Regions from separate parts of the Planomonospora alba genome, predicted to be linked through region 1. Evidence: riboswitches for the same ligand, from Rfam matches in the RefSeq annotation. Region 1 holds a riboswitch; each other region holds the start of a gene.

What was found. Region 1 has a riboswitch for cobalamin ahead of cobN (cobaltochelatase subunit CobN). Riboswitches for the same ligand answer to the same signal wherever they lie in the genome.
Region 2: another riboswitch for cobalamin. It lies ahead of ABD823_RS21525 (ribonucleoside-diphosphate reductase subunit alpha); the one in region 1 lies ahead of cobN (cobaltochelatase subunit CobN).
Region 3: another riboswitch for cobalamin. It lies ahead of bluB (5,6-dimethylbenzimidazole synthase); the one in region 1 lies ahead of cobN (cobaltochelatase subunit CobN).

The regions. Positions count from the first base shown of each region.
Region 1 is NZ_BAAAUT010000007.1:135,990-145,986, reverse strand. It holds gene ABD823_RS06240 (quinone oxidoreductase family protein) at 1-209, opposite strand, end outside; gene ABD823_RS06235 (AraC family transcriptional regulator) at 287-1,216, shown strand; gene cobJ (precorrin-3B C(17)-methyltransferase) at 1,204-2,733, opposite strand; gene ABD823_RS06225 (precorrin-8X methylmutase) at 2,739-3,368, opposite strand; gene ABD823_RS06220 (precorrin-3B synthase) at 3,521-4,600, opposite strand; cobalamin riboswitch at 4,677-4,866, shown strand; gene cobN (cobaltochelatase subunit CobN) at 4,899-8,768, shown strand; gene ABD823_RS06210 (cobyrinic acid a,c-diamide synthase CobB) at 8,723-9,997, opposite strand, start outside.
Region 2 is NZ_BAAAUT010000036.1:11,821-21,817, forward strand. It holds gene ABD823_RS21520 (ribonucleotide-diphosphate reductase subunit beta) at 51-1,046, opposite strand; gene ABD823_RS21525 (ribonucleoside-diphosphate reductase subunit alpha) at 1,190-3,505, opposite strand; cobalamin riboswitch at 3,711-3,909, opposite strand; gene ABD823_RS21530 (Bug family tripartite tricarboxylate transporter substrate binding protein) at 3,914-4,945, opposite strand; gene glmS (glutamine--fructose-6-phosphate transaminase (isomerizing)) at 5,066-6,886, opposite strand; gene ABD823_RS21540 (hypothetical protein) at 6,933-7,202, opposite strand; gene ABD823_RS21545 (N-acetylmuramoyl-L-alanine amidase) at 7,360-9,384, shown strand; tRNA gene ABD823_RS21550 (tRNA-Gly) at 9,632-9,703, shown strand; tRNA gene ABD823_RS21555 (tRNA-Cys) at 9,728-9,798, shown strand; tRNA gene ABD823_RS21560 (tRNA-Gly) at 9,876-9,950, shown strand; tRNA gene ABD823_RS21565 (tRNA-Val) at 9,962-9,997, shown strand, end outside.
Region 3 is NZ_BAAAUT010000099.1:1,593-11,589, forward strand. It holds gene ABD823_RS33120 (MFS transporter) at 114-1,358, opposite strand; gene ABD823_RS33125 (hypothetical protein) at 1,672-1,863, opposite strand; cobalamin riboswitch at 2,239-2,408, shown strand; gene bluB (5,6-dimethylbenzimidazole synthase) at 2,457-3,104, shown strand; gene ABD823_RS33135 (SSI family serine proteinase inhibitor) at 3,490-3,906, opposite strand; gene ABD823_RS33140 (hypothetical protein) at 4,327-4,977, shown strand; gene ABD823_RS33145 (DUF429 domain-containing protein) at 5,048-5,803, shown strand; gene ABD823_RS33150 (hypothetical protein) at 5,928-6,404, shown strand; gene ABD823_RS33155 (cupin domain-containing protein) at 6,706-7,194, opposite strand; gene ABD823_RS33160 (LysR family transcriptional regulator) at 7,304-8,182, shown strand; partial or broken gene ABD823_RS34740 (hypothetical protein) at 8,316-8,477, opposite strand; gene ABD823_RS34745 (ABATE domain-containing protein) at 8,487-8,693, opposite strand; gene ABD823_RS33165 (TetR/AcrR family transcriptional regulator) at 8,901-9,548, opposite strand; gene ABD823_RS33170 (DHA2 family efflux MFS transporter permease subunit) at 9,626-9,997, shown strand, end outside.

The sequences.
Region 1 (9,997 bases):
TCGGCGACGCCCGCCACCTCCAGCCCCGGGACGAACCCGGGAACCGGGAAGCCCGGGTCCTGCCCGCGGCGGGACATCACGTCGACGTGCCCGACCCCCGCCGCCTCCACCTCGATCAGCGTCTGTCCCGGCCCGGGGACGGGATCGGGGAGATCGACGAGACGCAGGGCGCCCCCGTCGTCGAACGAATGCACAGTGATCGCCTTCATGCCCCCACCGTAGGGATCATCGGACGTATGGGACGATGCTCGGGACGACCTGATCCATACGAGATCGTGCAGAGCGGATGGCGGTGGACCTCTTCAGCGACGTGATCGACAGCATGCGGACCGGACGGAAGTCGTTCTGCCGGACCCGCGGCACCGGCCGGTGGGGCAGGCGGCTCGACGCGTTCTCCGGGACGGGTTTCCACGTCGTGCTGGACGGCGGCGGCTGGCTCGTCACGCCGTCCGCGCCGTCCGCGCCGCCGGTGCGGCTCGGCGCGGGCGACGTGGTGTTCGTCCCGCACGGCGCGGCGCACGGGCTGAGCGGAACCCCGGACCGGCCCTTCGCCGAGCTGCCCGCGGCGCCGGACGCGCTCCCGCCGCAGGACCCCGGCGCGCCGTACGCGGACGTGGTGTGCGGCGCCTACCGGCTGGACAGAGGCCGGGCCCACCCCTTCCTGCTCGGCCTCCCCGACGTGATCCACCTGCGCGCCGGCCGTCACCCCGCCATGCGCACGCTGGTCGACCTGCTGGCCGGACGGCCGGAGTCCGGGTCGGGGGCGGGCGCCGCCGTACCCGCCCTGATCGACCTGCTCCTGGTCCATCTGCTGCGCGCCTGGCACGACGACGCGGGCCCGCCCGCGGCGCCGGACGACCCCGCCATCGCGACCGCCCTGCACCGGATCCACCACGACCCCCGGCGCAGGTGGACGGTGGAGGAGCTCGGTGCCGAGGTCGGCATGTCCCGCACCGCGTTCGCCCGCCGCTTCACCTCGCTCGTCGGCCTCCCGCCGATGACGTATCTGACCAACCAGCGGCTCAACCACGGCGCGCGGCTGCTCCGGGAGACCGACGCGCCGCTGGCGTCGATCGCCCGCCAGGTCGGCTACGGCTCGGAGTTCGCCTTCGCCAACGCCTTCCGGCGGGAGTTCGGGACGGCGCCGGGCCGGTACCGGCGCCGGGAACGCGCCCTCGGCGGCGACCGGCCCGGGACGGCCGCTCAGCCCGGGTAGCGGCGCGGCGTGTAGACCGTCCCCCGCTCCGTCACCCGGGTGGTGGAGGAGCCGACGATGAGCAGGCAGCGCATGTCCACCCGCGCCGGGTCGAGCTCGCCGAGGGTCGTGACGGTGACGCTCTCCTCCGCGCCGCCGACGTTCCGGCCGACCACCACCGGGGTGCCCGGGTCGCGGTGCTCCAGCAGCAGGTCGCGGGCGGCGGCCAGCTGCCAGGTACGGCTCCGCGAGGCCGGGTTGTAGATCGCCAGCACGAGGTCCGCCCGGGCCGCGGCGGTGACGCGCTCGGCGACGACCTCCCACGGCTTGAGGATGTCCGACAGGGAGATCACGCAGTAGTCGTGGCCGAGCGGCGCGCCGACCCGGCTCGCGACCGCCTGCGCGGCGGTCAGCCCGGGCACGACCCGCACCGGCACGTCGGGGAAGTCGGCGGCGACCTCCAGGACCGCGCTGGCCATCGCGAACACGCCGGGGTCGCCGGAGGAGACCACCGCCACGCGCCTGCCCTCGCGGGCCAGCTCCAGCGCGTGCCGGGCCCGCTCCGCCTCGACCCGGTTGTCGGTGCGGTGGCGGCGCTGGCGCGGGTTCGGCTCGACCCGGTCGACGTAGGGACCGTAGCCGACCAGGTCGGTGGCGGCCGCCAGGGCCTCCTGCGCCTCGGGCGTGAGCCAGGGGCGCCCGGCCGGGCCCAGCCCCACGACCACGACCTCCCCGGCCGCCCCGGGCAGCCCCCGCTCGGCCTCCCGCCGGACCTCCTGCACGGCCTCCCCCCCGGCCTCCCGCTCTGCCGCGAACGCGCGCTCGGCCGGGCTGGGCAGCAGGGCGAGGGAGAAGTACGGCACGCCGTCCGGGTCGACGTCCTTGAGCGGCGCGATCCGCTCGGCGCCCATGGTGGCCCGCTCGACGTACCAGGCGTCGTCGAGCCGCCCGGCCTCGGCGAGGGCCTCGCGCACCTTGGTGAAGGTCCGCCCCAGCTTGAGCACCGCCGCCGAGTCGGCGGCGCGCAGCCGCTCGGCCAGCACCTCGCCCGGCAGCGTGCCGGGCAGCACCGTCAGCGTCTCGTCCCGCTCCACCAGCGGCCGCCCCAGCACCGCGGCCGCCGCGCTGACCGAGGTCACCCCCGGCACCACCTCGGTCGGGTAGCGGTGGGCGAGCCGCTTGTGCATGTGCATGTAGGAGCCGTAGAAGAGCGGGTCGCCCTCACTCAGCACCACCACGGTCCGGCCCGCGTCGAGGTGGGCGGCGAGCCGGTCCGCGCACTCGGCGTAGAAGTCGTCCAGCGCCCCCTGGTAGCCGCCCGGGTGGTCGGTCGTCTCGGTGGTCAGCGGGTACAGCAGCAGTTCCTCGATCTGGCCCTGGCGCATGTACGGCGACGCGATGGAGCGGGCGATGCTGCGGCCGTGCCGGGCGGCGTGGTAGGCGATCACATCGGCCTCGCCGATCAGCCGGGCGGTCTTGACCGTGACCAGCTCGGGGTCGCCGGGACCGAGGCCGACGCCGTACAGGCGTCCCGTCATGGTGATCACTCCTCTTCGCTGGCGATGGCGTTGATCGCCGCCGCCGTCATCGCACTGCCGCCCCGGCGGCCGTGCACCACCAGGTGCTCCAGGTCGCTCTCCGCCAGGGCCAGCTTGGACTCCGCCGCGCCGATGAAGCCGACCGGGATGCCGAGCACCGCCGCCGGGCGGCCCGCGCCCTCGGCGACCAGCTCCAGCAGGCGGAACAGCGCGGTCGGCGCGTTGCCGATCGCGACCACGGATCCGTCGAGCCGGTCCCGCCAGAGCTCCAGGGCGGCGGCGCTGCGGGTGGTGCCGAGCCGCTCGGCCAGGGCCGGCACCCGGGGGTCGCCCAGGGTGCACAGGATCTCGTTGTCCGCGGGGAGCCTGCGCCTGGTCACGCCGGAGGCGACCATCATGGCGTCGCACAGCACCGGCGCCCCCGCCCGCAGCGCGGCCCTGGCCTCGCGGACCGCCCCCGGCGACCAGGCCAGGTCGGTCACGAGGTCCGTCATGCCGCACGCGTGGATCATCCGGACGGCGACCTGCGCGACCTCGGGCGGCATGCCGCTCAGGTCGGTCTCGGCGCGGATCGTGGCGAACGAGCGCCGGTAGATCTCGGCGCCGTCGCGGATGTAGTCGGTCCCGGCGCCGATGGCCGCGCCGCCCGGCGCGCCGTACCCGCCCGGGCCCCCCGGCGCGCCGGGGTCCGCGCTCCGCCCGGTCGCCGGGCCCGTCCCCGCCGCACCGCCCGGCGCGCCGGGCCCTCCGTACCCTCCGTGCCCGCCGATGTCCCCGCTCCGCTCCGTCACGGCTGCCTCTCCTCGTATCCGTCGCCGGTGGCCGTCATGGAGACCACCCGGCCTCGCGGGAGTCCGCACCGCCGCGCGCATCCCGCCCAGTGGACCGGCGTGTCCGGCGCCGCGTCGCGGGCGAGCACCCAGCGGGTCGCGTCCGCCCGCACGTCGGCGAGCGACTTCGCGCAACCGGGGCTGCCGGTGCAGGCGCTCACGCCGGTCCAGGGCGAGCCGGGGTCGGTCACCAGGCCGCGGGCCGCGAGCCCGGCCGCCAGGTCCGCCGCCCGGGCGGGGGCGACATCCGGCAGCACGGCCGTGCGCCACGGCGTCAGCCGCACCTCGGCGGCGCTCTCCGCCGCGGCGGCCAGGGCCCGCGCCTGGCCGGGGGTGAGCCGCCCGAGCGGGATCAGGGCCTGCACCGCCGTACGGCCGCCGGGCAGGTGGAGCACGCCGACGCGGCGCTCCGGCGGGCCGTCCGCCAGCCGGACGGCCCCGGCCGCCCCGGAGCCCTCCGCCCCGCCGCCGGGCTCGCCGCCGAGGAGGGCCGCGATCCGGCCCGGGCCGTCGGCGATCTCGGCGATGCGCCACTCCGTGTCGCGCAGGCGCAGGAACGCCTCGGCGGCGTCCAGCATGAGCGGGACCGCCGTGTCCGGGTGCACGTCCAGTCCGGCGTCCCGGCCGGCCAGCAGCAGGCGGCCGCCGGAGCAGGTCACGTCCGCCTCCAGCTCCAGTCCCACGTCGCCGAGGGCGAAGAGGAACCGGCCGGGCAGCTCCGCCAGCGCCGGGCGCGCGCACAGCGCCTCGTCGAGCGCGGCCACCGCGTCCCGGTCGCCGAACGGCGAGGCGACGATGTTCCGCACCCGCTCGTGGGTGACGGAGGGCAGCAGCCCCGCGGCGGCGATCCGCTCCGCGAAGGTGCCCGCGCCCGCCGCGGGCAGGCCGCGCACCTGGACGTTGGCCCGCGAGGTCAGCTCGATCACGCCCGAGCCCAGCTCCTCCGCGCAGGCGGCGAGCTCGCGCAGCTGGGCCGCGGAGACCACCCCGCCCGGGAGTCGGACGCGCGCGAGCAGCCCGTCGGCGGCCTGGTGCACCTGCAGCGCTCCCGGACAGGCATCGAGACGCGTTCGTCGGGGAACGCCGGATTTGGACACGGTGAGGATGGTAACGCCACTTCTGTCTGCCGTAGGCTTGCCCGCAGGCGAAGGCACGGAGGAAGCCGGTGAGAGTCCGGCGCGGTCCCGCCACTGTGACCGGGGAGCGAACCCCACCGCAGGCCACTGTCCGGAGACGGGCGGGAAGGCCGGGGGGAGCGGCGATCCGGGAGCCAGGAGACTCCGGCCCTCGCTACACCCGCGACCGGGGCGAGGACCCCGAGGGAGGAACTTCTCCGTGTCCGACGTACCCGGCGTGCCCGGCGCCCTTGACGCGCCCGGCGACGACCGCACCGTCCTGCTGCTGTCGACCTCCGACACCGACCTGCTGAGCGCCCGGGCCAGTGGTGCCCGCTACCGCCTCGGCAACCCCGCCCGGCTGCTCCCCGACGACCTGCCCGAGCTGCTGGAGGGCACCGACCTGGTCGTGGTGCGCCTGCTCGGCGGGCGCCGGGCCTGGGAGGAGGGGCTGGACGCCCTCCTGGCGGGCCCCCGCCCGGTCGTGGTCCTCGGCGGCGAGCAGGCGCCCGACGCGGAACTGATGGAGCTGTCCACGGTCAGCGGCGGCGTCTGCGCCGAGGCGCACGCCTACCTCGCCCACGGCGGCCCGGCGAACCTGGCCGAGCTGCACGCGTTCCTGTCCGACACGGTCCTGCTGACCGGCCGCGGCTTCGCGCCGCCCGCGGCGGCGCCCTCCTGGGGCCTGCTGGAGCGCACCTCCCGCGACGGGACCCACGCCGGCTCCCGCGACGGGACCCACGCCGGCTCCCAGGGCGACGCCCGCGGCGGGCAGGGCCCGGTGATCGGCGTGCTCTACTACCGGGCGCACCACATGGCGGGCAACACCGCCTTCGTCGAGGTGCTCTGCCGGGCGATCGAGGACGCGGGCGGCCGGGCCATGCCGGTCTTCTGCTCCTCGCTGCGGACCGCGGAGCCGGAACTGCTGGCCACCCTGCGCCGGGCCGACGCGCTGGTCGTGACCGTGCTGGCGGCGGGCGGCTCGCGCCCGGCGACCGCCGGGGCGGGCGGCGACGACGAGGCCTGGGACGTCGGCGCGCTCGCCGAGCTCGACGTGCCGATCCTCCAGGGGCTCTGCCTGACCACGAGCAGGCGGGCCTGGGAGGAGAACGACGACGGCCTGTCCCCGCTGGACGCGGCCTCGCAGGTGGCGATCCCCGAGTTCGACGGGCGGATCATCACGGTGCCGTTCTCGTTCAAGGAGGTCGACCGGGACGGGCTGACCGTCTACGAGGCCGACCCCGAGCGCGCCGCCCGGGTGGCCGGCATCGCCGTACGGCACGGCCTGCTCAGGCGCACCCCGCCCGCCGAGCGGCGGCTGGCCGTCATGCTGTCCGCCTACCCGACCAAGCACTCGCGGGTGGGCAACGCGGTCGGCCTGGACACGCCCGCCAGCACGGTGCGGCTGCTGGCGCGCCTCGCCGAGGCGGGCTACGACCTGGGCGAGGGCTTCCCCGGAGTGGCCGAGCAGGACGGCGACGCGCTCATCCACGCGCTGATCGCCGCCGGCGGGCAGGACGCGGACTGGCTGACCGAGGAGCAGCTCGCGGGCAACCCGGTGCGCATCTCCGCCGAGTCCTACCTCTCCTGGTACCGGACGCTGCCCGAGGACCTGCGGGCGGACATGGAGCGGCACTGGGGCCCGCCGCCGGGCGAGCTGTTCGTGCACGAGGGCGACATCGTGCTGGCCGCGCTGCGCGCCGGGAACCTCGTCGTCATGGTGCAGCCGCCGCGCGGCTTCGGCGAGAACCCGATCGCGATCTACCACGACCCCGACCTGCCGCCCAGCCACCACTACCTGGCCGCCTACCGGTGGCTGTCGGCCGAGTTCGGCGCGCACGCGGTGGTGCACGTGGGCAAGCACGGCAACCTGGAGTGGCTGCCCGGCAAGTCCGCGGGCCTGTCGGCCTCGTGCGCCGCCGACGCGGCCATCGGCGACCTGCCGCTGGTCTACCCGTTCCTGGTGAACGACCCCGGCGAGGGCACGCAGGCCAAGCGGCGCGCGCACGCCGTGCTCGTGGACCACCTGGTGCCGCCGATGGCCCGCGCGGAGACCTACGGCGACATCGCCCGGCTGGAGCAGCTGCTCGACGAGCACGCCTCGATCGCCGCGATGGACCCGGCCAAGCTGCCCGCGATCCGCGCGCAGATCTGGACCCTCATCCAGGCCGCGCGGCTCGACCACGACCTGGGGCTGGAGGACCGGCCGCACGACGCCGAGTTCGACGACTTCCTGCTGCACGTGGACGGCTGGCTCTGCGAGGTCAAGGACGCGCAGATCCGCGACGGGCTGCACGTGCTCGGGCAGGCGCCCGAGGGCGCGGCCCGGGTGGACCTGGTGCTGGCGATGCTGCGCGCCCGGCAGCTGTGGGCGGGCCGGCAGTCGCTGCCCGGCCTGCGGGAGGCGCTCGGGCTGGCCGAGGACGGCACGGCGGGCCTGGCGGCCGTGGACCGGGCCGAGGAGGTCGCCCGGGCGCTGGTCGAGGCGATGGAGGAGCGCGACTGGGACCCCGCGGCGGCGCCCGAGGTGGCGGCGGCGGTCCTGACCGGCGCGCCGTCCTCCCCCGGAGACACGCCTGATCCGTCCGGTGACACGCCTGATCCGTCCGAGAACGGCACACCGCCCTCCCCCGGGGACACGCCCGGCCCGTCCGGGAACGGCACACCGCCCTCCCCCGGGGACACGCCCGGCCCGTCCGGGAACGGCACACCGCCCTCCCCCGCCGGGCGGCTCGACCTCGTCACCCGCATCCTGGCCTTCGCCGCCACCGAGGCCGTGCCGCGGCTGCGCCGTACCACCGACGAGCTGGACCACGTGCTGCACGCCCTGGACGGCGGCTACGTCCCGGCCGGGCCCAGCGGGTCGCCGCTGCGCGGGCTGGTCAACGTGCTCCCGACCGGCCGCAACTTCTACTCCGTGGACCCGCGCGCGGTGCCCAGCAGGCTCGCCTGGGAGACCGGCCAGGCCATGGCCGACTCGCTCCTGGCCCGCTACCGCGCCGACCACGGCGACTGGCCCCGCTCGGTCGGCCTGTCGGTCTGGGGCACCAGCGCCATGCGCACCGCGGGCGACGACGTGGCCGAGGTGCTCGCCCTGCTCGGCGTCCGGCCGGAGTGGGACGAGGCGTCGCGGCGGGTGACGGGCCTGGAGCCGATCCCGCTCGCCGAGCTCGGCCGCCCCCGCATCGACGTGACCGTCCGCATCAGCGGCTTCTTCCGCGACGCCTTCCCGCACGTGGTCGCGATGCTCGACGACGCGGTCCGGCTGGTCGCCGGGCTCGACGAGCCGGAGGAGGACAACCACGTGCGCGCGCACGTGACCGCCGACCTGGCCGGGCACGGCGACGCGCGCCGGGCCACCATGCGCGTCTTCGGCTCCGCGCCGGGCGCCTACGGGGCCGGCCTGCTCCCGCTGATCGACAGCCGCAACTGGCGCGACGACGCCGACCTGGCCGAGGTCTACGCGGTGTGGGGCGGCTACGCCTACGGCCGCGGCCTGGAGGGCGTGCCCGCCCGGCAGGACATGGAGAACGCCTACCGGCGCATCGCCGTGGCCGCCAAGAACGTCGACACCCGTGAGCACGACATCGCCGACTCCGACGACTACTTCCAGTACCACGGCGGCATGGTCGCCACCGTGCGGGCGCTCACCGGCCGGGCCCCGGCCGCCTACGTCGGCGACAGCACCCGGCCGGACGCGGTCCGCACGCGCACGCTGGTGGAGGAGACCTCCCGGGTCTTCCGCGCCCGGGTGGTCAACCCGCGCTGGCTGGCCGCGATGCGCAGGCACGGCTACAAGGGCGCCTTCGAGCTGGCCGCGACCGTCGACTACCTGTTCGGCTACGACGCGACGACCGGCGTCATGGCCGACTGGATGTACGACAGGCTCGCCGAGGCCTACGTGCTCGACCCCGAGAACCAGGAGTTCATGGCCCGGTCGAACCCGTGGGCGCTGCACGGCATCGCCGAGCGCCTGCTGGAGGCCGCCGACCGGGGCATGTGGGAGCGCCCCGACCCCGACGTCCTGCGCGGCCTGCAGGAGGTCTACCTCAAGACCGAGGGCGACCTGGAGGACGACACCAGCCGCTGAGCCAGCCGCGGCGCCCCCGCCCAGTGCAGGTGCAGGTAGGACGCCGTCACGAGGGCGTCGCCGTACCCGTCGGCGCCGCCCTCCCAGCGCAGCAGCGGCTCGCCGATCCCCTCGACGGCGGTCCGGTGGAACTCGTGGCCGCGCAGCCGCTCGCCCGCCCGGGTGAGCGGCGAGTCCCGCAGCGCGACGGCCTCGCGGTAGCCGAGCGTGAGCCGGGGGGTCATCCGGGCGACGCCGGGCACCCGCCCGCACATGCGCCGCCCGTCCAGCTCCTCGCACAGGTAGAGCAGCCCGGCGCACTCGGCCGCGATCGGGCCGTCGAAGGCGGCGACCCGCTCGCGCAGCGGCTCGTTGGCCGCCAGCTGCGCCGCGTACACCTCGGGAAAGCCGCCGCCGACGACGATCGCGCCGGCCCCGTCGGGCAGCCGCTCGTCGTGGAGCGGGTCGAAGACCGCCACCTCGGCCCCGGCGGCGCGCAGCAGCTCCACGTGCTCGGCATACCCGAAGGTGAAGGCCGCCCCGCCCGCCACCGCGACGACCTTCCGGCCGCGCTCCCCGCGGTGCTCCCCCGCGTACGGCCCCGCGGACCGGTCCGCCGCCCCCCGGCCGCGTCCCGCCCCGGCCGGACCGGTCCGTCCGGCCGCGCCCGCCCGTCCGGTCCCGGACGGGCCGCCGGACCGGACGACCTCCTCCTCCGGGTCCCAGGCGGCGCCCGGCAGCGCGGGGGCCGTCGCGGCCAGCCGCACGAGCGCGTCGAGGTCGCAGGAGCGGGCCACCAGCTCCCCCAGCCGCGCCACCGCGGCCACCGCCTCGGCCTCCCGCTCCGCCGCCGGGATCAGCCCCAGGTGGCGCGAGGGGGTGGCCACCGCGTCGTCGCGGCGGATCACGCCCAGCACCGGGTGGCCGGCGAGCGCGGCGCGGCACAGCTCCTCGTGCCGGTCGGAGCCGACCCGGTTGAGGATCACGCCGCCCACCCGGACGCGCGGGTCGAAGGTGGCGAAGCCGTGCACGACCGCCGCCACCGACCGGCTCTGCCGGGCGGCGTCGACGACCAGGACCACGGGCGCGTCCAGCAGCCTGGCCAGGTGCGCGGTGGAGGCGAAGTCGCTCTCCCCCCGGCCGTCGAACAGGCCCATCACGCCCTCGACCACCGCGATGTCGCACCCCCGCGCCCCGTGCAGGAAGAGCGGCGCGATCCGCTCCTCCCCCACCAGCCAGGGGTCGAGGTT
Region 2 (9,997 bases), on a different contig from region 1:
CTTTACCGGCGATTACCGACGGGAGGCTTCCCCTTGGGTTTCACCTGTAATCAGAAATCCTCATCGAATGTGACGTTCCCCTCGACGGCCACCTGATACGCCGAAACCCGGCGTTCGAAGAAGTTCGCCAGTTCCTGCACGTCCTGCAGCTCCATGAAGGCGAACGGGTTGGCCGTGCCGTACCGGACCGGCAGGCCGAGCCGGACCAGGCGCCGGTCGGCCACGTACTCCAGGTACCGCCGCATGTCCCGCACGTCCAGCCCCGGCAGGCCGTCGCCGCACAGATCGGCGGCGAAGGCCAGCTCGGCCGCGACCGCCTCCTCCAGCATCCGGGTGACCCGCGCGCCGAGCTCGTCGTCGAACAGGTCCGGCTCCTCGGCCCGTACGGTGTCCACCACGCCGAAGGCGAACTCCATGTGCATGGACTCGTCGCGGAAGACCCAGTTCGTCCCGGTGGCCAGGCCGCCGAGCAGGCCGCGGGAGCGGAACCAGTAGACGTAGGCGAAGGCGCCGTAGAAGAACAGGCCCTCGATGCACGCGGCGAAGCAGATGAGGTTGAGCAGGAAGGCCCGGCGGTCCTCGCGGGTCTCCAACCGCCTCAGGTCGCCGAGGGAGTCGATCCAGCGGAAGCAGAACTCGGCCTTGTCCCGGATCGACGGGATGTGCTCGACCGCGGCGAAGGCCCGGGCCCGCTCGTCGTGGTCGGGCAGGTAGGTGTCGAGCAGTGTCAGGTAGAACTGCACGTGCACGGCCTCCTCGAACAGCTGGCGGCTGAGGTAGAGCCGCGCCTCGGGGGCGTTGACGTGCTGGTAGAGGTTGAGGACCAGGTTGTTGGCCACGATCGAGTCGCCGGTGGCGAAGAACGCCACCAGCCGGTTGATCAGGTGGCGCTCCTGGGGCGTCATCCTCGCCAGGTCGGCGAGGTCGGAGTGGAGGTCCACCTCCTCCACCGTCCAGGTGTTGCGGATGGCGGCCCGGTAGCGCTCGTAGAAGCCGGGGTAGCGCATCGGGCGCAAGGTCAGGTCCATGCCGGGGTCGAGCAGCATGCTTGCGTGTCTCCGTATCGGTTCGTCCGCGGGCCGCGGGGGCCGTCGCGGGGTGTCGGAGGTCGTCGGCCGCGCGGAGGGCGGCCGTCCGCCGGGAGGGGGCGCCCGCCCGCCGGAAGGCGCCGAGGCGGCCGCGCCGGGCGCTACTGGCAGGCCTCGCAGACCTCGGGGTTCTCCAGGGAGCAGGCGACGGCGCCCGCGTCGGAGGCGGCCGCGCCCCCGGGGGCGGTCCCGGCGGCTGGTCCGGCCTCACCCGCGGCCGCCGGGGCCACGGTGGTCTGGGCGATCCGCGTCGCGGGGCGCGAGCGCAGGTAGTAGGTGGTCTTCAGGCCCGACTTCCAGGCGTAGGCGTACATCGAGGAGAGCTTGCCGATGGTCGGGGTGGCCATGAAGAGGTTCAGCGACTGCGACTGGTCGACGTACGGCGTGCGCGCGGCGGCCAGGTCGATCAGCGCCTTCTGCGGCAGCTCCCAGGCGGTCCGGTACAGGAGTTTGAGGTCGGCGGGGATCTGCGGGACGTCCTGGACCGAGCCGTCGGCCCGCTTGATCGCGTCCCGGACCTCCTCCGTCCACAGGCCGCGCTCCCGCAGGTCGCGGACGAGGTACCGGTTGACCTGGAGGAACTCCCCCGACAGGGTCTCGCGCTTGAAGACGTTGGAGACCTGCGGCTCGACGCACTCGTAGCAGCCGGCGATGGAGGCGATCGTGGCGGTCGGCGCGATCGCGATCAGCAGCGAGTTGCGCAGGCCGGTCTCGGCGATCCGCTCCCGGAGCGCGGCCCACTCCGCCGAGCGGGCGGTCCCGTGGCTGTCGGCGTAGTGGTCGGGGTGGAGCACGCCGGCCGCGGCCCGGGTCGCGCCGTAGGAGGGGTGGCGGCCCCGCTCGGCGGCCAGGTCCGCGGAGGCGGCGTAGGCGGCCAGCGCGATCTCCTCGGCGATCCGGGTGGACAGCTCCAGCGCCTCGCGCGAGTCGAACGGCAGGCGCAGCGCGAAGAACACGTCGGCCAGGCCCATCACGCCCAGCCCGATCGGCCGCCACCGCCGGTTGGCGGCCTCGGCCTCGGGGGTCGGGTAGAAGCCCAGGTCGATGGTGCGGTCCAGGAAGCGCACGGCGGTGCGCACGGTACGGCGCAGCCGCGCCCAGTCGAGGCCGGCGCCGTCGGCGGCCAGGTGGGCGGCGAGGTTGACCGAGCCGAGGTTGCAGACGGCGGTCTCGGCGTCGCTGGTCACCTCCAGGATCTCGGTGCAGAGGTTGGACAGGTGGATGACGTTGCCGGGCAGGGCGGTCTGGTTGGAGGTCCGGTTGGCCGCGTCCTTGAAGGTCATCCAGCCGTTGCCGGTCTGGGCCAGGGTGCGCATCATCCGGCCGTAGAGGGTCCGGGCCGGCAGCCGCCGCACGGCCAGCCCGGCGGCCTCGGCGGCCCGGTAGGCCCCGTCGAAGGCCTCGCCGTACAGGTCGACCAGGTGCGGGACGTCCTTAGGGTCGAACAGCGACCACTGCGCGTCGGCCTCGACCCGGCGCATGAACTCGTCGGGGACCCAGTTGGCCAGGTTGAGGTTGTGGGTGCGGCGGGCCTCCTCGCCGGTGTTGTCGCGCAGCTCCAAGAACTCCTCGACGTCGGCGTGCCAGGTCTCCAGGTAGACGCAGGCCGCGCCCTTGCGGCGGCCGCCCTGGTTGACCGCGGCGACGCTGGCGTCGAGGGTGCGCAGCCACGGCACGATCCCGTTGGAGTGGCCGTTGGTGCCGCGGATCAGCGAGCCCCGGGAGCGGATCCGGCTCCAGGAGATCCCGATGCCCCCGGCGTACTTCGACAGGCGTGCGACCTGCCCGTAGCGCTCGTAGATCGCCTCCAGCTCGTCGCGGGGCGAGTCGAGCAGGAAGCAGGACGACAGCTGCGGGCGGCGGGCGCCGGAGTTGAACAGGGTGGGCGAGCTGGGCAGGTAGGACAGGCTCGCCATGAGCCCGTACAGCTCGGCGGCCTCGGCGACCGTCCCGGACAGGCCGCAGGCCACCCGCAGGAAGAAGTGCTGGGGCCGCTCCAGGACCTTGCGGGTCTCGGGGTGGCGCAGCAGGTAGCGGTCGTAGACCGTGCGCAGCCCGAAGTACTCGAAGCGGGTCTGCTCGCGCACCAGCGCGTCCAGCTCCGCGGCGTGCGCGGCCACGAACTCCGCCAGCCGGTCGGCGACCAGCCCGGCCGCGTGGGTGGCGGCGACGGACTCCGAGAAGGTCCGCACGCCGTGCCCGGCGGTCTCCTCGGCGATCAGCCCGTCCAGCAGGGCCGCGGCGGTCCGGGAGTTCTCCGGGTCGGAGATCACCCGGGCGGCGGCCTCCTCGATGGCCAGCCACCCGGCCGCCGGGCCGCCGGGCTCGGCGCCCGCCGCGCCGCCGGCCCCCGCCGCGGTGTGGGCGGCCGTGCCGCCGGCCGCCCCGGTGCCGTCCATGGTCTGTGTCGGATGCATTCTTCGCGCGCTCGCATTCCCCGTCGTCGGTACGGCTCGGCGGGACGGGCGCGCGTCGGGGGCGGATCCCGGCCTGATGCGGGCATGCGGGACCGCCTCGTCCGCGGGCCCTCCCTCGAGGCCCTGGACTGTCTCCGTGGCGGGAGCCGCGGCCACCGCGCTCCCGCGGGCCGCCCCAGGCGTCCCCGGTCGCCGGACCCGGCTCCCTGACCACGCGTCACCGGCAGGTCTTCGGACTCACGGGCGTCGTGCTGCGCTTCCTACTGGCCGTCGCTTCCCAGGTCTCCCCAGTGCTCGACTGACGGCGGTCGTTCCCGTTCACCGCTGCGGGGCAGTCCCGGAATCCCACCGGGTTCCCTCTTGCCTCGCCCCTCCAGGGGCGAACCGACAACGAGAGGGATCCTACATCTAGGGGCGGATCGCGCAACCGGCCCTACAATTTGTGTTTGAGGGGTTCAGCAGCCCGAGCTCGTAGAGCACTCCGCGGGTGCGTTCGATCTCGGTGGACAGCCACTGCCGGAAGTCGTCCCCGCTCAGGTAGAGGCGGCTCCACCCCTGCCGCGCGCACAGTCCGCGCCAGCGCGGGGAGGCGTCGATCCGCTCGCAGAGCGCGACGGCGGCCTCGCGGTCCTCTGCGCCCATCTCCGCCGGGCCCATCAGCCCGCGCCAGTCGCTGTACTCCAGGCGGACGTCCAGCTCCATGAGCGCCGGGGCGTCGACGCCGTCGACGCGCTCGCGGGAGGAGACCGCCAGCGGCCGCAGCCGCCGCGCGGCGATCTCGGCGGCCAGGGAGCGCACCGGCCCCAGGACCGCGGCCACCCGCCCGCCGTACAGGGCCTCGACGGCCTGGGGGGTGGCGGCGTACCCGGCGTAGTCGAGCAGCCTGGCGTCCACGCCGAGGCACTTGCCGATCATCCCGTACAGGACGTGGTCCGGGCCGCCCGCCGCCCGGCCGCCGACCACCAGCTCCGCGGGGTCGCGCCGGAGCGCGTCGGCGACGTCCTCGAAGGAGCGCAGGCGCGAGTCGGCGGAGACGGCCAGCACCGCCCACTCGCCGACCAGGCGGGCCAGCGGGGTCGTGGACGCGAGCACGGGGGTCGCGCCGGAGATCTCCGCGCCCGCGACCAGCGGCATCCCGGCGACCAGCAGGCCGCCGCCCCGGGCGAAGGGGAGGCCCGGCGGGCCCGCCGCGGCGAGCGCGGCGAGCGCGGCGGCCCCGGCGCCGCCCGGGTGGTTGCCCACCTCGGCGGCCAGGGCCAGCCCGTCGCCGGTCACCGCGGCGGCCAGAGCGCGGGCGACGCGGTCGGCGTCCTGCCCGCGCTCCGCGGGCGCGATGATGGCCAGCCTCCCGGCGACCGGGCCGGGCTCGTCCGCCGCGCCGCATCCCGCCGCGGCGAGCACGAGTCCCGCGGTGAGCCAGCAGAAGCGCCTACGGTGCATCGGTGCCCCTTCCCCAGGGTGCCCTTGCCACCCTAGGTTACAGCACCATCACTTTCTGCCACCGATGGGGACTTGTCTGGATGCATCCCTTCTGCCGGAATCACCCGGGGGCACCGGGGGTCACTCGACGGTGACGCTCTTGGCCAGGTTGCGCGGCTTGTCCACGTCCCGGCCCAGGGCCACCGCGGCGTGGTAGGCGAACAGCTGCAGCGGGATGCCCAGCAGGATCGGGTCCAGCTCGACCTCGTTCTTCGGCACCACCAGGCAGTCGTCGGCCAGCTTGGCGTCGGCGACGCGGTGGCCGACCATGAGCACCTTGCCGCCCCGCGCGCGGATCTCGCCCAGCGTGGTGAGGTTCTTGTCCAGCAGCTCGTCGTCGGGGACGATCGCCACCGTCGGCATCTCCGGGCCGATCAGCGCCAGCGGACCGTGCTTGAGCTCGCTGGCCGGGTACGCCTCGGCGTGCACGTAGGAGACCTCCTTGAGCTTCTGCGCCCCCTCGCGCGCCACCGGGTAGCCCCGGACCCGGCCGACGAACATGATGCTCGGCGAGTCGGCGTACTTGTGGGCGAGCTCCTTGATCTGGGGCTCCAGCGCGAGGATCTCCTTGATCTGGTCGGGCAGCCTGCGCAGGCCCTCGCAGATGCGGCGGCCGTCGGCGGGCGACAGGTCGCGCACCCGCCCCAGGTGGAGGGCGAGCAGCGCGAAGGCCGCGGCGGTGGAGGTGAACGCCTTGGTGCTGGCGACGGAGACCTCGGGACCGGCGTGCAGGTAGACGCCGCCGTCGCACTCGCGGGCGATGGCGCTGCCGACGGTGTTGACGATGCCGAGCACCCGGCCGCCCTTGCGCTTGAGCTCCTGGACCGCCGCCAGGGTGTCGTAGGTCTCCCCGGACTGGCTGATCGCCACGTACAGGGTGTCGGGCTCCACCACCGGGTTGCGGTAGCGGAACTCGCTGGCGGGCTCGGCGTCGGCCGGGATGCGGGCCAGCTCCTCGATGAGCTGCGCGCCGATCTGGCCGGAGTAGTAGGCCGAGCCGCAGCCGATGATCTTCACGCGGCGGAAGGAGCGGGTCTCCCGCGCGTCCATGTTGAGGCCGCCCAGGTGGGCGACGTGGAAGCGGTCGTCGAGACGGCCGCGGAGCGTGCGGGCGACGGTCTCGGGCTGCTCGGAGATCTCCTTGAGCAGGTAGTGCTCGTAGCCGCCGGTGTCGTAGTGCGCGGCCTCCCAGTCGACGGTCAGCGGCTCCTTGGCGGTCTCCCGCGCGTCGCTGGCGAAGGTGCTGAACCCGTCGGCCCGCAGCACCGCGAGCTCGCCGTCCTCCAGGTGCACCACCTGGCGGGTGTAGCGGACCAGCGCGGCCACGTCGGAGGCGGCGAACATCTCCTTCTCGCCGATGCCCAGGACGATCGGGCTGCCGTTGCGGGCCACGACCACCTCGCCGGGGCGCTCGGAGTCGACCACCGCGATGCCGTAGGTGCCGACGACCCGCTTGAGCGCGAGGCGGACGGCCTCCTGCAGGGAGTCCGTCTCCTTGACGGTCCGGGCGATCAGGTGCGCCAGCACCTCGGTGTCGGTCTCGGACAGGAAGGTCGCGCCGTCGGCCTCCAGCTTGCCCCGCAGCTCGTCGGCGTTCTCGATGATGCCGTTGTGCACGACGGCGATGCGCTCGTCGTTGGACAGGTGCGGGTGGGCGTTGACGTCGCTGGGCACGCCGTGCGTGGCCCAGCGGGTGTGGCCGATGCCCGTGGTCCCCTTGAAGCGCGCGGGCACGGCCGCGGCCAGGTCGGCCACGCGCCCCTTGACCTTGCGCATCTTCAGGCCCTTGTTGGCCACCACCACGCCGGCCGAGTCATAGCCGCGGTACTCCAGCCTCTGCAGGCCCTCCAGCAGGATCGGCGCCGCGTCCTTGGGCCCCACGTAGGCCACGATTCCACACATGGTGATCGCCCTTTCGATGCAGTGATATATGCCTTCTTATGCGGTTTCACCCGTAAACGATCCGCCGGAGCTGGCGGAGCGAGAGCCCGGGCGCCGCGACCCGGCGGGCCGCCAGCTCGGCGGCGATACGGGGGAAGATCTGGTCGTTGACCAGCCCCTTCGCCTTGAGCTCGGCGTGCCGCCGCCGGACGTACTCCTCGGCGCTCTCCGAGAAGTACGCCAGCACGTCCGCCACGACCCGCGCCGCCTCCCCCGGACCGAGCGCGCTCGTCCTGACCAGGTGAGTGATCAGCTCCTCGTGCGGATGCCATGTCATGGACACAGAGCAGGACCATATGCAGAAGAGATGCCGCTCGCCAACTTCCCTGCCCGATATCGGGCAGGAACCGGCCCTTTCTCGCCACCGATCCGGTCTCGCTACGATCGGTAGTTTCAAATCACTCTGGGTAGTGGTCCGGGCGGGAGGAACCACTATGAGCCGCCTGCCGTACACCGCCGTCGTCACCGTCCTCGCCGTCCTCGCCGCCCTCGCGGCCTGCGCCGCGGCGGTTCCCGCGTCCGGTGCGGAACCTGCCCCGCGAGCGGGCGCGCAGACGCGCGCCGCGCAGCCTCCCCCTGCCGAGAACCGTCCCGGCAGGCAGGCGGCCTTCGCCCGGGCCGCCCGGACGTACGGCGTGCCGGAGAGCGTGCTGCTGGCCGTCTCCTACCTGCAGTCCCGCTGGGACGCCAACGGCGGTCGGCCGAGCGTCTCCGGCGGCTACGGCCCCATGCACCTGGTCGACGGCGCCGCCGTCCCGGCCCCGCCGCACGGCCGCCGCGGCCATGGCGGCCACCACGGCGCCGGACGGGACGGCCGGGGCGACGGGAGCAGGCCGCTGCGGGTGGCGGCCCCCCGCACGGCCCCCGGCCCGGGCACGCCGGCCCGACCCCGGGACACCCTGGGCCGGGCGGCCCGCCTGACCGGGCTCTCCCCCGCCCGGCTCCGCACCGACCCGGCCGCCAACATCCTGGGCGGCGCCGCGGTCCTGGCCGACCTCCAGCGCGCGGCGGGCGGCCGGGCGAGCGCCGACCCCGCCCACTGGTACGGCGCGGTGGCCCGCTATCCGGGCACGGACGGCCGGGCCGCCGAGGTCTTCGCCGACGAGGTGTACGCGACGCTCCGCGCGGGAGCCGCACGGGTGACCGACGACGGCGAGCGGGTGGCCCTGCGCCCGCACCCCGGCCTGGCGGAGCCGGTCCGCCCGCCCCGGCGGCTCGTGCCGAACCGGGCCGCCCCCGGCCCCGACTGCCCGCCCGACCTGTCCTGCGAGTGGCTCCCCGCCGCCTACCGCAGGCTCGGCGGGGACCGCTACGGCAACCACGACCGCTACGAGGGGCGCCGGGAGATCGACTACATCGTCGTCCACGACGGCGAGGCCCGCTACGACACCATGACGCGCCTGGTGCGGGACCCGTCCTACCTGAGCTGGCACTTCACGCTCCGCTCGAGCGACGGCCACGTCGCCCAGCACCTGCGCGGCCAGGACGTCGGCTGGCACGCCGGGAACTGGTACGTCAACTCCCGCTCCATCGGCCTGGAGCACGAGGGCTACCTCGCCCAGGGCGGCGCCTGGTACACCGAGGCGATGTACCGCGCCTCCGCCCGGCTGGTCCGCCACCTCGCGCAGCGGTACGGCGTGCCGCTGGACCGGGCGCACATCCTCGGCCACGACAACGTGCCCGGCGCCACCCCGCAGGCGGTGCGGGGCATGCACGACGACCCGGGCCCCTTCTGGGACTGGGAGCACTACTTCGAACTGCTCGGCAGCCCGCTGGGGGACAGGCCGCTCCGCCCCGCCGCAGCCTCCCTGACCGGCCGTGCGGCCGCGCGGTCGGTGACGATCCTGCCGGACTACGCCACCCACCGCCCCCGCTTCACCGGCTGCGACGGCGGCTCGGCCGACTGCCCCCCGGCGGGCGCCTCGTCGGTCTGGCTGCACACCGCGCCCTCGCACGACGCCCCGCTGGTCAGGGACGCAGGCAAGCACCCGGAGGGCGGCTCCAGCCAGAGCGTCTACGACCACGCCGCCCGCGCCTCCGCCGGCCAGCGCTACGCCCTGGCCGAGCGCAGGGGCGACTGGACGGCGATCTGGTACCTCGGGCAGAAGGCGTGGTTCCACGACCCGGCCGGCGCCCGCACCTCGGTGGAGGCGCGCGGCCCCGTGGTGACGCCCCGGCCGGGCCTGGCCTCGGTGAAGCTGTACGGCCGGCCCTATCCCGAGGCCTCGGCCTACCCCGCGGGGGTCGAGCCGGACAAGCCGGTCGCCCTGCAGTACCGGATGGGGGCCGGGCAGCGCTACAGCCTCGGCCTGACCCGCGCCGGCACCCACCTGCGGGCGGTGACCTTCGACCCGTCCCGGCACCTGGTCGTCCGCGGCACCCGGCGCTACCACCAGGTCCAGTTCGGGCACCGGATCATGTTCGTCCGCGCCGAGGACGTCGTCCGGGTCCGGGGCTGAGCCGCGGGGCCGGAGCGCGGGCCTGACCGCGGACCGGGCTCCGGGTCCAAGGACCGGAACCCGGCGCGGCGCGCCGGCGGATCCCCAGGTCACCGGGGTGCTCCCCGCGTCCGCGCACCCGACCGGGAGCGGGATGTGACGTGCACCACACCGACCTGACGCTCCGGCGGGCGCCCGGTTGGACGCACGCACTCCCAGAACGCGCTAGAGTCTTCCCGTGCACCCGGACGAAACGGCCGGGAAACACGCGGAAGTGGCTCAGGGGTAGAGCATCACCTTGCCAAGGTGAGGGTCGCGGGTTCGAATCCCGTCTTCCGCTCTGCGGATCCTCCGGGATCCGACTGGTGGAGTGGCCGAGAGGCGAGGCAACGGCCTGCAAAGCCGTGTACACGGGTTCAAATCCCGTCTCCACCTCACCGCACGGACATCGGAGCCTCCGGGATCCGGTAAAGTGTTGCAGGCACCGCCGAGGGGAGACCCGCAGCGGGCACGCGGAAGTGGCTCAGGGGTAGAGCATCACCTTGCCAAGGTGAGGGTCGCGGGTTCGAATCCCGTCTTCCGCTCCAGGTTCACCCGAGGACGATTAGCTCAGCGGGAGAGCGCTTCCCTGACA
Region 3 (9,997 bases), on a different contig from region 1:
GTTCTACGGCCCGGTCGCGCCGGGGGACGGTCGCGCCGCGCCGCTGCGCGACACGACCGCCGGAGCGGCGGGGCCGTTCCAGCGCGTCCCCGGGGACGTACGGGAACCGGGCGTCACGGGGCCGCGGGGCCGGGCGCGGTGGTGGCGGGGGCGATGCGGTCGGTGACCATCCGCCAGACGGCGAGCTGGAGGAGGGCCAGGACCAGGGCGTACGGCGGGAGGGTCCACACGCCGAGGCCTTCACCGATCGCCCCGGCCAGCCAGGGGAACAGGGCGCCGCCGATGACGGATACGCCGTTCAGCAGGCCGATGGTGGTGGGGACCAGGGCCGGCGAGGCGAGCAGGGGGGCCACGGCCATGGTGGTCGGGAAGAGGGGGCCCAGGAAGAACCCGAACAGGGCGAAGCTGGCGAAGGCCGGGGCCGTGCCGGGGACGATCCAGACGAGCACGGTTGCGGCGGTGACGCCGAACAGGCAGGCGAAGGTCATGCCGATCGGGGTCAGGCCCATCCGGGCGGCCAGCGGGCTGATCACGAACCGGCCCGCGGTGAGACCGAGCCAGTAGCCGGAGACGATGTAGCCCGCCAGCTGGTCGGACTGGCCGCGCTCGTCCGTCAGGAACGTGAAGGCCCAGTTGCCGACGCTGAGTTCGAGGCCCACGTACACCGCGAGGAACACGGCGCCGAGCAGGACGGCCGGCTCCCGGGAGACGGCCGCCAGCAGGCCGCCGCCCGTCCTCCCCGGCTTCGGCGTCCCCTCGGACGGGGGCGCCGCGCCGGCGGTGGGGGCTCCGGCGGGCAGGGTCACCAGGAAGGCGGCGATCAGGGGGACGCTCGCCAGGGCCAGGACCAGCCAGACGGCCGTCCAGGGGGCGAAGCCCAGGATCCAGGTGGCCAGCAGGGGGCCGGCCAGCGCGCCGACGCCGAAGAAGGCGTGCAGGCGGTTGAGCAGGGTCGTGGAGTTCGGCAGGCCGGCGAGGAAGGTGTTGAGGGCCGACTCGAGGATGCCCGTGCCGTACCCGGCGAGCACCTGTACGGCCAGCAGCGCCAGGAAGGGCGGCCGCACCGCCGTGTAGAGGCCGGCCAGGACGTACGCGCCGCCGCCGACGGCCAGGGCGGTCCGGATGCCGAAGCGGTGGATCAGCATGCCGGAGGTGGATCCGGCGAGCATGAACCCGGCGGAGAAGGTGAAGAAGGTGGTGCCGATCGTGGCCATGTCCAGGCCGTAGTCACGGATCTGCGCCGGCAGCAGCACGCCGGTCACGCCCCCGCTCACTCCGGCCAGGACGAAGGTGAGGTAGGCGACGACGACGGGTGCCTGCCACTGGCGTCGCGGCACGGCCTGTTGGCGTCCAGGCAACACGTTAATCTCCCCTCGGACCCGCGTGGATGCGGAACGCACGTCGCGGGCCATGGATGGGCAACAGGATTACCGGGAGCGCCAAACAGGCCAAATGGTATATCGGCCGGTCCGGCCTGTCATCACCGTTCACGGCCCTGGCCCGTGAACCGCTGATCACCTGCCCGGACGGCTGCGCGGGCCGCCGCCGCGCCTCCGGAGCGCGCAGAGCAGGCGGCGCCCGTGGCGGACAGGCCGGCGGCCGCGGGCGGCAACCGGACACGCCGCCGGGCCGAGGCCGGCCGGGTTCCCGGCCGGCCCGCCGCCGGGCGGCTCAGTTGAAGAAGCTGCCGGCGAAGGAGATGCCGCCGCTACCGCCGAAGAGGCCGCCGACGACGGGGATGCCGCCGCCGCGGGTGGCGGCGGAGGGACCGGGGTCGGGCTGGGCCGAGGCCGGGGCGCCGGTGATCAGCACGCTGAGGCCGGCGAGGACGGCCGCGGCGGCCGGCCGGATCGAGTGGGTCATGAGCGGGATCCCTTCGGTACCAGGGCGGCGGAAGCCGGCCCTGCGTTGACTGCTCGGGTCGGTTTCGTCGGTGGGCGGTGACGGCGGCCGCCGGCCGGAGCCGGCGGCGCCCGCCCTCGGCGGCCCGTCCTCGTCGCTGGGTTCTGACACCAGCCACGCACGGGCCGGGAACCGGGCGTACGCCAGTCTGTCACTCCCGCGCGCCGCCGCCTCCCAGCGACATCCCGCGGCTCGGAAGATCACATGCCGCCGCCGTCGGAACCGGCGTCCGGCCGAGCGTGGGAGCCACCGGCGTCCGGCCGAGCATGGGGCCACCGGCCGCGCGCCGTCGGGGGCGGTCGTCCTGCGCTACAGTCTCCCCCGGCACAGACCAGCGCGAGGTGCCTCCTGCGGGAGGAGAATCGGGAAGTCCGGTGTGATTCCGGCACGGGCCCGCCGCGGTGATCGGGGAGCCGCCGTCCACGCACGTACGTGCGGTCACTGGCCCGCGGGCCGGGAAGGCGGACGGTGAGGCGTCGATCCGAGAGTCCGAAGACCGGCCTCGCCCCACCCGCCGCCCGCCGTGGCGGCACGACGCAGCGGGAGCCTGCCCTGTGAACACCGGTCCCTCCGACGTCCTCCCGGCCGCCGGACTCTACGAGGTCGTCCACCGCCGCCGCGACGTGCGGTCCCAGTTCACCGGCGAACCCGTCCCCGGCGACGTCCTGGCGCGCGTGCTGGCCGCCGCGCACGCCGCACCCAGCGTGGGGCTCTCCCAGCCGTGGGACTTCGTGCTCGTGGAGGACCCCGGCACCCGCCGGGCCTTCCACGACCACGTCCGGCGGGAGCGGGACGCCTTCGCGGCGTCCCTCACCGGCGCCGAGGCGGAGCGGTTCGCCCGGATCAAGATCGACGGCGTGCTGGAGTCCGGTCTCTCGGTGGTCGTCACCTACGACGCCGAGCGGGGCGGTCCCGCGGTCCTGGGCCGGCACGCCATCGCCGACACCGGGCTGTACTCGGTCTGCCTGGCCATCCAGAACCTGTGGCTGGCGGCGACGGCCGAGGGCCTGGGCGTCGGCTGGGTCTCGTTCTACCGGGAGCCGTTCGTCCGGCGCCTGCTCGGCATCCCCGACGGCGTCCGCCCGGTGGCCTGGCTCTGCCTGGGACCGGTCACCCACACCGAGACGGTGCCCGACCTGGAGCGGCACGGATGGCGCAGCCGTCTCCCGCTGGAGACGGTGGTCCACCGCGAGCACTGGTGACCTGACGGTGGGGGGCGGGCAGGCCGCCGCGCTCCCGGCCGGTGGGGCGGGGCGGCTCGGGCAGGACGGGGCCGGGCCAGGCGCGACAGGACAGGCCAGGCGGAGCAGGGCGGGCCGGCCGTTCCCGGACGACTCCCGCGCGGCGGGCGCCGGGCAGCCCGGTTTCCGGCGGTGGAATTCCCGGTGAATTCCCACCGGTGACCGGACGGACCACCGGTGAACCGCCCGCCGGGATTTCCGGCGGGCGGTCACGCCGCCCGGAACGGCATTACGTGTCTCCGGTACGGAATCGCGGGCTTCCCGGCACGGAATTCCGGCGGCCGGGCCGGGAGCGGAGAAATGGCGGGCCCGCGGCCGGAACGGAGAATCACCGCTCCGCGCGCGGTCAGAAAGCGAACAGGACGCCCCCGGTGGCGCGTACCGCCGCGCACCGGTTCGGATACGTCCGCTCGTAGCGGTACTGCCGGCCCTGCCAGGTGCCGGTGGCGCTGACCCGGACCGGGGCGTACTCCAGGGTGCAGGCGCCCTGGCTCTCGGGGATGCCCTCGACCCTGCCGCCGGTGCGGCGGAGCTGGGCGCAGGCGGCGGCCGGGTCGGCGTGCGTGCCCCCGTCCGGACCGCAGGTCAGGGTGGCCGTGCGGGCCGCCGTGCCGTCCTGCGGCGTCACCTTCAGCAGGTAGGAGCCGGTGGGCGCGGGCGTGCCGGCCGCGGCCGGGGAGGCGGCGAGCAGCGGCGCCAGGGCCGCCACGCAGGCGGCGGCGAGCCATCCGGCGCGGGCGCGGATGGGCGAGCGGAATCGCATGGATGTCTCCTCGGAAAAGGTCTGCCGCGTTCTGCGGCGTTCGACACGGCGGGGCGGCGGATCTCGTGAATCGATGCCCCGCCTCGGAGCGGAAACAACACGTGAGAATTTGCCGGTGGTCAGCCGCAAATCCTTTCGCCTTGAAATGCTAGGGCGAGAATATCTATACGGCAACCGCGGCGACTGTCCTCAATCGGCCACATATCTACCCGCCCGGCGACGCCGTTCGGATGCGCGGCGGACAGAGCTTTTCCCCGGGAACGCCCGGCGGCCGCCACCGGACCGGGGGCCGGTGCCACCGCGGTCGCACACCCACCGCGGAAGTCGCATCCCGGCGGTCGGCTGTTCGGCCGAGGCGGCCGCGCCCTGGGCGGCGGCATGATCTCTCGCACCGACATCCGCCTCCGCCGGGAGCAGCACATGACCACCCCTCCCCTCGCCGACCTCCTCCGCCGGCGGCGGGCTCCCGCCCGCCGGACCGCTCTGCGCGTCGCCGCCCTGGCGTCCGTACCCGTCGTGCTCGCCCTGACCGGCCTGCTGCACCCGCACCACCTGACCCCGGACACCGCCGAGCGGTGGACCACCCTGCACCTGCTGCTCCTGCCGCTGTTCCCCCTGCTGGCAGGATCGCCGCTGCTGCTCCTGCGCGGGATGGGGGGTCCGTGGGCGACCACCGCGCGGCTGGGCTGCTACATCTACGCGATCTTCTACACGGCGCTCGACGCGATCGCCGGAGTCGCCTACGGCACGCTGACGGCCAACACCGACGACCCCGCGACGCTGACCCGCGCCGGGGCGGCCCTCGACGTGGTCGGCGGCACGCTCGGGCTCATCGGATCCCTGGGCTTCCTGCTCGCCTCGGTCGCGACGACCGCGGCCCTGGCCGCGCGGCACGGCGGCCGGCGGGCAGCGGCCGGCGGCACGGTCCTGATCACCGCCTCCGTGCTCTGGCTGGGCAGCCACATCTACTGGCCCGAGGGCGTGCTCACCGCGCTCGCCCTGGGCCTGGGCTTCGCGCTGCTCGGCATCGCGAGCCCGCGCGGCGCCGCACCGGAGTCGGCGGCCGGGTGAGCCCGTGCGGCGCCGCACCGGAGTCGGCGGCCGGATGCGCCGCGCACTGGTGCCGTCCTACCGTGGGGGCATGCTCACGGTGGGGATCGATCTGGCGGCGGAGGCGGTCCGGACGGCGGTGGCGTGGCTGGACTGGTCACCCGGCGGGGCCCGTGTCCGCGACATCCGGATCGGGGCCGACGACGACCTGGTCGTTGAGGCGCTCACCGGCGCGGACAAGGCCGGTGTCGACTGCCCGTTCGGCTGGCCGGACGGGTTCGTCGACTTCGTCACGGCGCACCGGGCCGGGCACGTCGACGTGCCCGCCGGCACGCCGGGCCGGGTCTGGCGCAGGGAGCTGACGCACAGGGTCACCGACCGGGTGGTCCACGACCTGACGGGCCGCCGGCCGCTGAGCGTCTCCGCCGACCGCATCGGCCACACGGCCATGCGCTGCGCGGCCCTGCTCGCCGAGCTCGCCCGGCGGGGCCTGCCGGTCGACCGCGGCGGCGGCGGCGCCGTGGTGGAGGTCTACCCGGCCGCCTCGCTCAGGTGCTGGGGCCTTCCCCACGAGGGCTACAAGAAGGACCTCGGCGCGCTCGGCCGCCTGGCCGACGGGCTCCGGGCGGCGGCGCCGTGGCTGGACCTGGGCCCGTACGACGGGTGCTGCCGGAGCTCCGACCACGCGATGGACGCCGTCGTCGCCGCGCTGACCGCCCGCGCGGCGGCCCGGGGACTGGTCACGGCCCCCACCCCGGAGCAGACCCGCCGGGCGCGTTCCGAGGGGTGGATCGCCCTGCCCTCCTCCCCCTTGGCGGCTCTCCGCCCGGGCGGCACGGCCGGATGACCGTCCGGCCGTGCCGCCCGGGCGGGGAGCCGGCCCTCAGAAAGCGTTGGGTGACTGACCGGCTTCTGCTTGTAGCTGCTCAGTGGTGATCCGTGCGGATCGCATCTCCACGAGGATCACCGGCATGTGTGTTTGCAGCAGCCGCTTCAGGGGCCGGGTCCTCGACCGGTGGGTGCTCGACAACGTCGCCGGCGCACCGTACGAGCACACGGTCGGGTTCGAGCTCGGCGAACTCGACCGGATGGCCACCGACCTGAAATCCGACATGCCGGGCGGGGCCCCGTTCCACCCGCTGATCGACCGGGGCCGGCACCGCGAGCAGGCGCACGCCTACATCCGTGACCGGCTCGGCGTCGACTGGGCCAGGAGCGCCTGCCGATACTGCCCATTCGCGCTCACCGGCAACGACGGCCGCACCCGCACCCTGCCGCGCTACATCGCCCACCCCGACCAGGGGATGCTGCCGCTCACCATGGAGCACCTGGCCGTCGCGCTCAACCCCCGCAAGGCCTCACCGGCGGGGCGCGGCTCATCGACGTGCTCGCCGCCCACCCCGACCCGGGCGCCCGCGCGCTGCTCGACCGGTTCGAGCATCACCTGAACGACCAGCCGTGGGCGGTCTACGAGGTCAAGCGCGCGTTCCGCGCCGAGGACGGCAACCCGGTGAACGCCGGCAACGCCGCCCACTCCCTGGCCCGCCTCGCCATTGTCCGGAGGAAAAGCGGAGCTGGGCGTTGATCAAGAAGTTGAGCCGGTAACGCAGACGACCGATCACCGCCTGCTCCGGAGCGGTCACGTGACGCCGAAGACCGTCGGGCCGACCAATCCGCCGAGCCGTACCGCCGTCGGTGGCGGGCCGATCCGCCGCCGACGGGTCCCGATTTCGGTCAAGGGCTCGGCGGTCATCGGAAGCTTCGCGGCGGCCGCCCGCCGGAGCCGTCCACGAAGTGCACATCGTAGCGTTCCTGCTCGGGCAACAGGCTGTCGAAGGACTCCAGACCATGCTGAATCCGCCCCAGCTGCCGGAAATAGCCGTAACGTTCGACCCCCGGCGTCAGGACGGCCAGCAGGTCAGCGTCTGTGCCCGGCGCCGCGCCGAACGCGTGCGGCAGTCGCGGCGGCACGACGACCAGCCCGCCCTTGGTGAGAGTCACCCTCTCCTCGCCGAGGAGGAAGTCCAGAGCCCCGTCCAGGACGTAGAACAGCTCGGTGGAACGCACGTGGTAATGCAGCTTGGCGCCGTCACGGCCCGGTCCCAGAGTGAGCCGGTTCGCGCCGAGCGCGCCCGCGGTGTCGCTCGCGTCGGCGAGCAGTGTGAACGCTCCGCCCGCGGGCAGAGCGACCACCTCTGCGGACTCGCCTGAAACGACAAAGGCCTGCGATGCAGTCATATTCCGCTCCATTCAGGTTCGGGGTCCATTCGACCCCGGGAACAAGTGGCGAACCAGAAGCGGTTATGACCGGCAGTCATCACTGGTCGAGATCAATCGAGGGCGCCGGGTGGAGCTGCGGCAGCTTGCGTACTTCGTGGCGGTCGCCGAAGAGGGCGGCTTCGGCCGCGCAGCCGAGCGGCTCAGCATCGTGCAGTCGGCGGTGAGCCAGCAAGTCCGCCGGCTCGAACGCGAACTCGGCGTGCCGCTGTTCGACCGTTCGACCCGGCACGTACGGCTGTCAGGCGCGGGGGAACGCCTGCTGCCCGAGGCGCGCGCCGTCCTGGCCGCCGCGCACCGCGCCCGGCAGATCGCCGCCGACATCCGCGCGGGCACGGACGGCGTCCTGCGCCTCGGCATCGTGCAGGGACCGGGGAACCGGATCTACCACGTCCTCAACGAGCTTGCCGCCGTCGCGCCGCGCCTCCAGGTCCGCCCGCGCCGTCTTCCCTTGCCCGACCGCCTCTCCGCCGTACGCTCCGGCGAACTCGACGCGGCGCTGGTCCGTGCGCTCTCCTACGCGCCGGGCCTGGAACTCCTCCCGATCTGGACGGACCCCTTGTACGCGGCCCTGCCCGCCGAACACCCGCTGGCGTGTTCGGCTGAACTCAAGCTCGAAGACCTGGCCGATCTGCCCATCCGGCTCGCTGCGCGTGAGGACAACCCGCCCTTCCACGACTTGGTCACCGACGCCTGCCGGGCGGCGGGGGTCGACCCGCCGCCCGGGCCGCCGTTCACCACGTTGCAGGAGACCCTCGCGGACATCGGTGGCCGCACTCCGTCCTGGACGATCTTCTATGAGGTCACCGGCCTGCCGGACATACCCCGGGTCGCCATCCGCCCGCTCGCCGAACCCACGTTGACCACGTCGCTGGCCGTCCCGCCGGGCCCGCCCACACCCGCCGTCCGCTACCTCCTGGAGACCTTGAACCGCGTCCGCGCCGGTTGACCGGGGTCGCCGTCGAGACCAGCAGCAGGCTCGTATGAGCATTACCCGCCATGCCGGAGTTGGTGGGAACGCACCTTGGTTCGGTTACCGCAGCGCGCCATGAACACCAGCGCCGGTTGTGCGCGGGGGAACGGTCGACGAAGCGGAGTGCGCAGCGGTCCGCGCTGCAGACGCGAACCCGGCGGATCTCATCCGAGAGCAGCAGTTCCACCGCGTCGTGGGCGACCAGGGCCAGCCCGGACGCGGCGTCCTCGGCTCCGTCCTTCGTGTTCCCCGGCGCCAGGCGCCCGTCCACGATGGCGACCTAGGGTGCCGGGCGCGGGGCCGCCATCGCGGCGCCGTTGATCAAGGACAAGTCCCGCGCGTCAGGCAGTCCTCCGCCCGCCGCCGCCATGACGGCGCGGTCGATCGCCTCGCGCAGTCGCCGCGCGAAGCCCAGCATGGCATCTGGCCGGTCTGGCCGAGGTGACCGTCCGAGCGCGGGCGATCGTGGGCTGCTCGGACCGGTCAGGTGTCACCCTTCACTTTCCTGCGGGTGGTGATGACGACATCGGCGGTGTCCAGGTGCCGGATCGCCGCGTCCGCCACCCCAGCGATTGGGCATCACGCCGATCGCCCTTCAGCAGTTCGGCGGCATCCAGAGTGATCTCGGAGATCCCCATTCGATGAAGCGCGGCAAGCTGCCTCGTGGTCAGGGACACATGGGAGCCGGCGGCGATCATCCGGCAGGCTGCCGGGCGTTCACGTCCTCCGTGCCAAAGGCCTGGAGGAAGGTGTGGGCGGCAGCGCGGGCGATCTCCTGTAGTTCGGTGTCGCCGATCTGGCGGGTGCCCATCTGGGAGCGCGCCTCTAGCGGGCCGATGAGCAGGGCCAGGAAGTGTTCGGCGGCCTGGTCGGGGCTGGTGGCGTGTAGGCGGCCGATGAGGACGAGCCGCGCCAGTCGGTCGGCCAGCGCCTGGCTGAGACGATGCGGACCGTACTCCACGACGATGTCGAGAATGTCGGGGAAATGCGTGAGCTCCGCGTAAAGCAGGCGCCGCAGTGCGCAGGAGCGCTCGTCGGCATGCAGGCGCACCAGATGGTGGCCCACTCCCTCCAGAGTGCTGCGGAGGTCGGGGCCGGGCTCGCTGAGTGGCTTCAGCGCGGCGAGTCTATGGTCCAGCGCGCTCTGGGCCGCGGCCTGGACCGCGTGCCGGAAGAGGGTCGCCTTGTCGGTGAGGTGGTTGTACACCGTGGGTTTGGCCACGCCGGCCTCATCGGCGATCTCCTGCACGCAGGCTTGGGCGTAGCCCCGCCGGGCGAACACGGCGAAGGCACCGTCCAGGATCGCCTGCCGTTTGTCGATGCGTCCGCGCGCGGTGGCCATGTCTCCATTGTACTCAATGGTTCAACCATCTGAACGAGGTAGTTGCTTTGGATTGGTGAGATAACTAATTTGAACCAATGAGTTCAACACCTCCGGATGGCCGCCTGGACCGGCCACTCCTCGCCTTGATCGGTGTCGTCCTGCTCGGCGGCTTGCTGGGCATCCTCAACAGCACGATGGCCGCAGTCGCCACCACGACACTGGCGAGCGCCCTGCACGCCTCGCTCAGCACGGTCGGCTGGGCCTCCACCGGCTTCCTGCTCGCCGTCACCGCCACCATCCCCTTCACCACCTGGGCCGTCGACAAGTACGGCGGACGGCGGCTGTGGCTGGCCGGCCTGGCGGTGTTCACCGCCGGATCGCTGGCCGCCGGCCTGGCCTGGGACGCCGGCAGTCTGATCGCCTTCCGTACCCTGCAGGGCTTCGGCGCCGGGCTGCTCGACCCGCTC